DNA from 2 places in the Sulfuriflexus mobilis genome. Region 2 is predicted to be linked to the other one. Evidence: predicted binding sites of a transcription regulator. Region 2 holds the regulator's gene; the other holds the start of a gene.

Region 1 (3,724 bases), 630 kb from region 2:
ATCAGCACAGGGTTCATCGGTATAGACGGTATTACCCTCGGCATCCTTGCACTTATACAGCTTCGCCAGTACCGGTTGTGCAAACACGGCCAGCAAACAGAATACGATGATTTTGCGCATAAGGGTCTCTCTCCTGCCCTGAGCATAGCCAAGTCTGTGACAGTACTCAATATTTTATCTGGCTACGCGGTCACGTTTTCACATAAAAAAAACGCCTCCCGAGTGGGAGGCGTTTTCAGTATGGCTGATAACCGACTTTACAGGCTGTAATACATATCGAACTCAACCGGGTGCGTGGTCATACGCATACGGGTGACTTCTTCCATCTTCAGCTTGATGTAGCTATCGATCACGTCATCGGTGAATACACCGCCTGCCTTGAGGAAGTCACGATCCTGATCCAGGGCATCCAGTGCCTGATCAAATGAGTGACAAACCTGTGGGATCTGGGCCTCTTCTTCCGGCGGCAGGTCATACAGGTCCTTGTCCATGGCATCGCCCGGGTGGATCTTATTCTGAATACCATCAAGGCCGGCCATGAGCATGGCAGAGAAGGCCAGGTAGGGGTTGGCCGTTGAATCCGGGAAACGCACTTCAATACGGCGGCCCTTCGGGTTAGACACGAATGGGATACGAATCGAAGCAGAACGGTTGCGGGCAGAATAAGCCAGCATAACCGGGGCTTCAAAGCCCGGAACCAGACGCTTGTAAGAGTTGGTTGAGGCATTGGTAAAGGCGTTCAGGGCCTTGGCATGCTTGATGATACCGCCAATGTAGTAAAGGGCGATGTCAGACAGGCCACCGTACTTGTTACCCGTGAACAGGTTCTTACCAGCCTTGGCAATCGACATATGCACATGCATACCACTGCCGTTATCACCAACGAGTGGCTTCGGCATGAAGGTCGCTGTCTTGCCATAGGCATGGGCGACGTTCTGGATGACATACTTGAGAACCTGGACTTCGTCGGCCTTGGCCACCAGCGAATTAAAGCCAACACCAATTTCACACTGGCCGGCTGTTGCCACTTCGTGGTGATGCACTTCTACGGTTTGGCCGACATCTTCCAGGGCCAGACACATGGCAGAACGCATGTCCTGCAGGGAATCGACGGGCGGAACCGGGAAGTAACCCCCCTTCATGCCAGGACGATGACCGATGTTACCGTCTTCGTAGACACGCTCGGAGTTCCACTCGGCTTCTTCAGAATCGATCTTGCAGAAGGAACCGCTCATGTCGGCGCCCCAGCGAACGTCATCAAACACAAAGAATTCGTTTTCAGGACCAAAGAAGGCGTTATCGCCGATCTTGGTTGATGCCAGATAGGCCTCGGCACGCTTGGCGATGGAGCGTGGATCACGCTCATAACCCTGCATGGTGGCGGGTTCGAGGATGTCACAACGGATGATCATGGTTGGCTCATCCATGAACGGGTCCATAAATGCGGTGGTCACGTCCGGCATCAGGATCATGTCTGACTCGTTAATGCCCTTCCAGCCGGAAATCGATGAACCATCAAACATCTTGCCTTCTTTGAAAAAGCCCGCATCAATTTGTGAAGCCGGTAAACTAACGTGCTGCTCCTTACCGCGTGTATCTGTGAAACGCATGTCAACGAATGCGACATCGTTGTCTTTCATCATCTTGTTAACTTTTGCTACGGACATTTTGTCTCCTCCGAAATCAACCGATTGTCCTGAACGAGTGTTTGTCGCCTTAGGGTTAGGCCTTAGCTTTGCCGGGCGACGCTATTAAACTTGGTATCACCTTAGTGCATGAACCATGCCACAAGATAACCCACTGAATTCATTAAAATTTACTATAAAAATACTAATAAAAACCCGTACATATGCACCGTACTGGTGCGATACCCCACAAAGCGCACCATACTAGTGCGCTTTATACAAAGGCGACCCTCACCTCTGCAATATCTTTATCGTTGCCCGCTGCGTCTTGCAGGCGCTGAACCAATGGCCCAGCCGCAGCGATCTCACTTAACACCGCCAGGGGTAGCTCTACCTCCAGGTGGATCTTGCCATTCAGGTAATGCAGGTCAGCAACCGTCAGCTGTTGCGCCTCAGGGATGCCGGCCCAGTACTGTTGCAGGCGGGCCATTATCTGCCCTCTATCGGGTAAATGGCAACAGGGCGTAGCAAGTTCATCGTCTTCCGGGTCGATATGCACCATGACATCCGTGACCTCCTCGATATCCTCGATCACCTGCTGACGAACCATTTCGCTGATCTGGTGCCCTTCTGAGACACTGAGTTTCGGCATTACCTGGATGTGGACATCAACCAGCGCATCGGGTCCCATGCGCCGGGTGCGCAGCATGTGCAGGGCCTCGACACCCCCCACGCCCTTGATGGACTCACGGATCTTCTCGACACGCTCTTCATCCAGTGCCGTATCGATTAATTCACGGATACTGTGCCAGGCCAGATCCCAGCCGATCTTGGTAATCATGAAGGCCACACCGATGGCGGCAATCGCATCAAGATAATCCAGGCCGGACATCGCACCCAGCACACCCACAAACACAATAATCGAAGAGATTGCATCGGAGCGACTGTGCCAGGCATTGGCGCGCAACAGACGCGAGCGCAGCTTGCGCGCGACATGCATGGTGTAATGATAAATCGCCTCTTTGGCAACGACCGAGATAGCTGCAACCAGTAATGCCAACCAGCCCGGCTGTAATAAGGTATCGGGTGCAAACAGGCGCCGCACGGCATCCCAACCGATGCCGATTGATACGAGTATGAGTGCCACACCCAGCACCACGGTCATTACGGTTTCTATACGGCCATGCCCATAGGGGTGTTCGTCATCGGCATCGCGGCTGGCATGCTTGGCCGCAAACAAGACCATAAAGTCGGTGGCGAGATCTGACAGCGAATGGATGCCATCGGCGATCAGGGCCTGCGAATGTGCAATAGAGCCAACGACGATCTTGGCCACGCCCAGCAGCAAGTCGACAACGCTACCGATCAGCGTGACCTTGCGAACTTCCCTGTAACGCACATCCTGCGGGTTCATGTCTTCAACATGTGAATGAGCCATTTAGTCTTGTTCTCCGACACGCACGGTAATGATGACTTCGCCTTTTTGTTCTTTAGTCTCGATCACTTCATGACCATTAATACGGCACCAGGCCGGGATATCGTTGAGTGCGCCAGGATCGGTGCAAAATACTTCGAGCGTATCGCCCGGTTGCAGTTCGGCAACACGATCCTGCGTACGTATCACCGGCATCGGGCACATCAAGCGGTGCGCATCGAGTGTATAGTGGGCCATTTTAGGCTGTTATTACCTTATATATGCCATGCCGGAGGGATCTCACTCTGCGGCATGGGTACTACCTCCAGGATTTTCGCGACACCGTCTTTACTGGTGTATTCAAGCGCAACCTTCTCTGCATCGCGACCCTGACTATAGCGTGCCGCGATACGGGCGGCGAACTCAATATCCTCAGCCGTTAACTCACCATCGAGTAATACCAGTGGCCCGGCATGGCTAGTGGGTTTCAAACTGGCAAAGCTCTTGCGATAACCAGAAAGAAAATTATTCTCACCTTCTTCACGGCCGATGATCAACTTGAAGTGCGGACGTGGACGAATATGCCGACCGACCTTGAGCATCATAATGTCATCGAGTTCGTAATCGCGGTTACCTCGCGACTCCCACAGGTCGGATATCTTTTTCGAATACTGCGCATCGGTAA
Region 2 (3,724 bases):
CGGCGGCGGTGAGGACGGCAAAAAAGGCCGTGTACAAATGATCCTGCAACCGAGTAAAAAAGACCCGAAAAAATGAGTGCCCTGCGTGCAGAAAAACTCTTCAAGACCTATCGTTCTCGCAACGTCGTCAATGATGTCTCGATGCACATCAACAGTGGTGAGGTCGTCGGCCTGCTAGGCCCGAATGGCGCCGGCAAGACCACCAGCTTTTATATGATGGTAGGGCTGATCTCGGCCGATGCCGGGCATATCTATCTCGACGATACCGACATCAGCCACTTCCCGATGCACCGCCGTGCCCGACTCGGCATCGGCTACCTGCCTCAAGAAGCCTCGGTATTCCGTAAGCTCAGTGTCGAGGACAACATCCGCGCCATCCTCGAATCGATGCCGGGCCTGTCGGCGGAGCAAATCGAAACCGAGACCGAGGAATTGTTGCGTGAACTGCATATCTCGCACATCCGCGACAGCCTCGGCATGAGCCTGTCCGGTGGTGAACGCCGCCGGGTTGAGATCGCCCGCGCCCTGGCCACGCGTCCGGATTTTATCCTCCTCGACGAGCCGTTTGCCGGCGTCGACCCGCTCTCAGTCGTGGACATCAATTCAATTATCAATCACTTACGTGAGCTCGGCATCGGCGTATTAATAACCGACCATAATGTTCGGGAAACCCTCGGTATCTGTGAGCGTGCCTACATTATGAATGCCGGGGCGATCATCGCCGAGGGTGACCCGGAAAGCCTGCTCGCCGACAAGCAGGTGCGTGAGGTCTATCTTGGCCAACATTTCACCCTCTGATGTCAATTTTATCCTGTACTGGCACGAATGTTGCGCTAGAATATTAGTTAGGTAACACGTCTGCCTTTAATGAAAGATCCGAACCGCACATGAAGCAGTCCATCCAGCTTCGTCTGGGCCAGAACCTGACCATGACTCCGCAGTTGCAACAAGCCATCCGGCTGTTGCAATTGTCTTCGCTGGAGCTGAGTTCAGAGATCCAGGAGGCCCTCGACAGCAACCCCATGCTTGAGATCGCCGAGGGTGAGGAAGGCGCTGACAGCAGCCAGGAAGAACACGGCAAGGACAAGGAAAAACCCTCTGCCAAGGATGACATTGCCGCAGCCGACACCGACAAGGCCATGCAACAGGCCGATATCCCCGATGACCTGCCGGTCGATACCGCTTGGGATGACATTTATGAACCGAGTTACCAATCCAGCGGCCCGGCCAGCTCCGAGTTCAGCCAGCGTGATTTCGACATCAACAGTGATGACGAGGAGGGCCTGCATGACCACCTGATGTGGCAGATGCGCATGAGCCCGTTTTCCGATACCGACATGACGGTTGCCACCTCGATCATCGACGCGATCGGCGAAGACGGTTACCTTGAGAGCAGTACTGAGGAACTTCTCGAAAGCCTGCAGGACGAACTGCCCGAACTCGAACTTGACGAGGTCGAGGCCGTATTAAGACAAGTACAGAACTTTGACCCGCCAGGTGTCGCCACACGTGACCTTGGCGAGTGCATGCTCATGCAGCTACGTCAGTTTTCCCCGGAGACAGCATGGCGTGAACAAGCCATGCAGATGGTCAGTGAACACCTCGAGCTGCTGGCCGCGCATGATTACCCGCAATTGATGCGTCGTATGAAGCTTAACGAAGAGGACATGCAACAGGTCATCACCCTGATACGTTCACTGAACCCGCGTCCCGGCAGCCACCTTTCCAGCCAACGTACCGAATATATCGTACCCGATGTCTATGTCCGTAAGCACAAGGGCGTGTGGCGTGTGGAACTGAATCCGGATGTTGCACCCAAGCTACGTATTAATGACCTCTACGCTGGCATGATCCGCCGTGCCGACAACAGCCAGGATAACAACTTTCTCAAGGATAACCTGCAAGAGGCCCGCTGGTTACTAAAAAGCCTGCAAAGCCGCAACGAGACCCTGCTCAAGGTCGCCACCTGTATTGTTGAACACCAGCGCGGTTTTCTTGAGCACGGTGAAGAGGCCATGAAGCCACTGGTGCTGCACGATGTCGCTGAGGCCGTGGAGATGCATGAATCAACCATCTCCCGTGTTACCACACGCAAATATATGCATACCCCGCGTGGCATCTTTGAGCTGAAATACTTTTTCTCCAGCCATGTCAGTACCGCCAGCGGCGGCGAGTGTTCATCCACCGCTATCCGCGCCCTGATCAAAAAACTGATCGCGGCTGAAGAACCGAAGAAACCCCTGAGTGATAACAAGATCGCTTCACTCCTGGAACAACAGGGCATAAACGTGGCCCGACGCACCGTCGCAAAATACCGCGAGGCCATGTCGATCCCGCCTTCCAACGAACGTAAACGGCTGATGTAATCATGCACCAGCCTCAACCCAGAGGAGCACTACTATGCAAATCGACCTCACTGGACATCACATCGACATCACCGATTCTATGCGTGATTATGTGAACAGCAAGTTCGAACGACTTGAACGACACTTCGATAACGTCACGAACACGCACGTTATTCTGACTGTGGAAAAACTCCGTCAGAAGGCCGAAGCCACCGTGCACGTTACCGGTCACAAGTTGTTTGCTGAATCAGTCGATGAAGACATGTACGCTGCGATCGATTCACTGGTCGATAAGCTTGATCGCCAGATTATCAAGCATAAGGAAAAAACCACCGACCATCATCGTTCTGAAGGTGGCCTGAAAAACCAGGAGTTTCAGGAAATCCCTGAATAACCCCTTATTAAAAACCTTAATAGTAAATCTATAATATGAATATCAGCGATATACTTTCACCGGAGCGCATTAGCTGTGCAGCCACTCCGGCAAGTAAAAAACGTGCACTGGAGGAAGTCGGCGCACTGATGCTGAATGCCGATGCCAGTCTTACCCAGGGCGAGATCTTTGATAGCCTGCTATCACGTGAACGCCTGGGTAGTACTGGCCTTGGCCATGGCGTTGCCATTCCGCACGGGCGTATCCAGAGCGGCGACAAGACCATCGGTGCATTCATGCAGCTCCGCGAGGGCATCGACTTTGATGCCATAGATGGCCAGCCGGTAGACCTGGTCTTCGGCTTGCTGGTGCCAGAGGCCTCTACCGATGAACACCTGAAGATCCTCTCGCAACTGGCACAAATGTTCAGCGATACGGCTTACTGTGAAAAATTGCGGCACGCCACCAGCAATGAAGAAATCTACACACTTCTAACACACTGGCAGGCCGCCACAGACTGACATGACTGAAAACATCTCTGTCAAATCCCTGTTCGATACCCATCGCAATAAACTGGCACTTGTGCATGTTGCCGGGAGTAATGGCGAAGATCGTCATATTCATTTCGATGGGCCGCAAATCACGGACGAAGATGACCGGGATGTCTCCTACGTCGGGCACCTGAACTTTATTCACCCACACCGTATTCAAATCATCGGTTACCGTGAAATAGAATACTTTATGCGCCTGTCGCAACAGGGCAGGCATGAGTCACTCAACCGCCTCTACGAGGGCAACCCGCTTTGCATCATCATTGCCAATGGCATTGACGTCCCCGATGACTTTATTGCCCGTTCCGAGAATACCGGCCTGCCACTCTATAGCTCTACCCAGAACAGTCAGTTTCTCGTTAATAATCTGCAATACTACTTGTCACACAGTCTCGCCGAGCGCGCCACCATTCATGGTGTGTTCATGGAGGTCATCGGCATCGGTGTCCTGCTGA

The links. Region 2 encodes sigma-54, which starts transcription at its own class of promoters, with help from an activator protein. Its sites were predicted from a motif close to TGGCANGNTNCNTGCTT; they were not measured.
Region 1: a site for sigma-54 is predicted at 1,772-1,788, ahead of glnA (glutamate--ammonia ligase). Genes of this name have one in related genera too.

Annotation. Positions count from the first base shown of each region.
Region 1 covers NZ_AP018725.1:11,717-15,440, reverse strand. Annotated here, with positions in the region: gene EL386_RS00070 (DUF4124 domain-containing protein) at 1-120, opposite strand, end outside; gene glnA (glutamate--ammonia ligase) at 258-1,667, opposite strand; gene EL386_RS00060 (cation diffusion facilitator family transporter) at 1,900-3,063, opposite strand; gene EL386_RS00055 (sulfurtransferase TusA family protein) at 3,064-3,297, opposite strand; gene EL386_RS00050 (tRNA (5-methylaminomethyl-2-thiouridylate)-methyltransferase) at 3,315-3,724, opposite strand, start outside.
Region 2 covers NZ_AP018725.1:641,936-645,659, reverse strand. Annotated here, with positions in the region: gene lptA (lipopolysaccharide transport periplasmic protein LptA) at 1-76, shown strand, start outside; gene lptB (LPS export ABC transporter ATP-binding protein) at 73-798, shown strand; gene EL386_RS03315 (RNA polymerase factor sigma-54) at 888-2,366, shown strand; gene hpf (ribosome hibernation-promoting factor, HPF/YfiA family) at 2,401-2,739, shown strand; gene ptsN (PTS IIA-like nitrogen regulatory protein PtsN) at 2,775-3,239, shown strand; gene hprK (HPr(Ser) kinase/phosphatase) at 3,241-3,724, shown strand, end outside.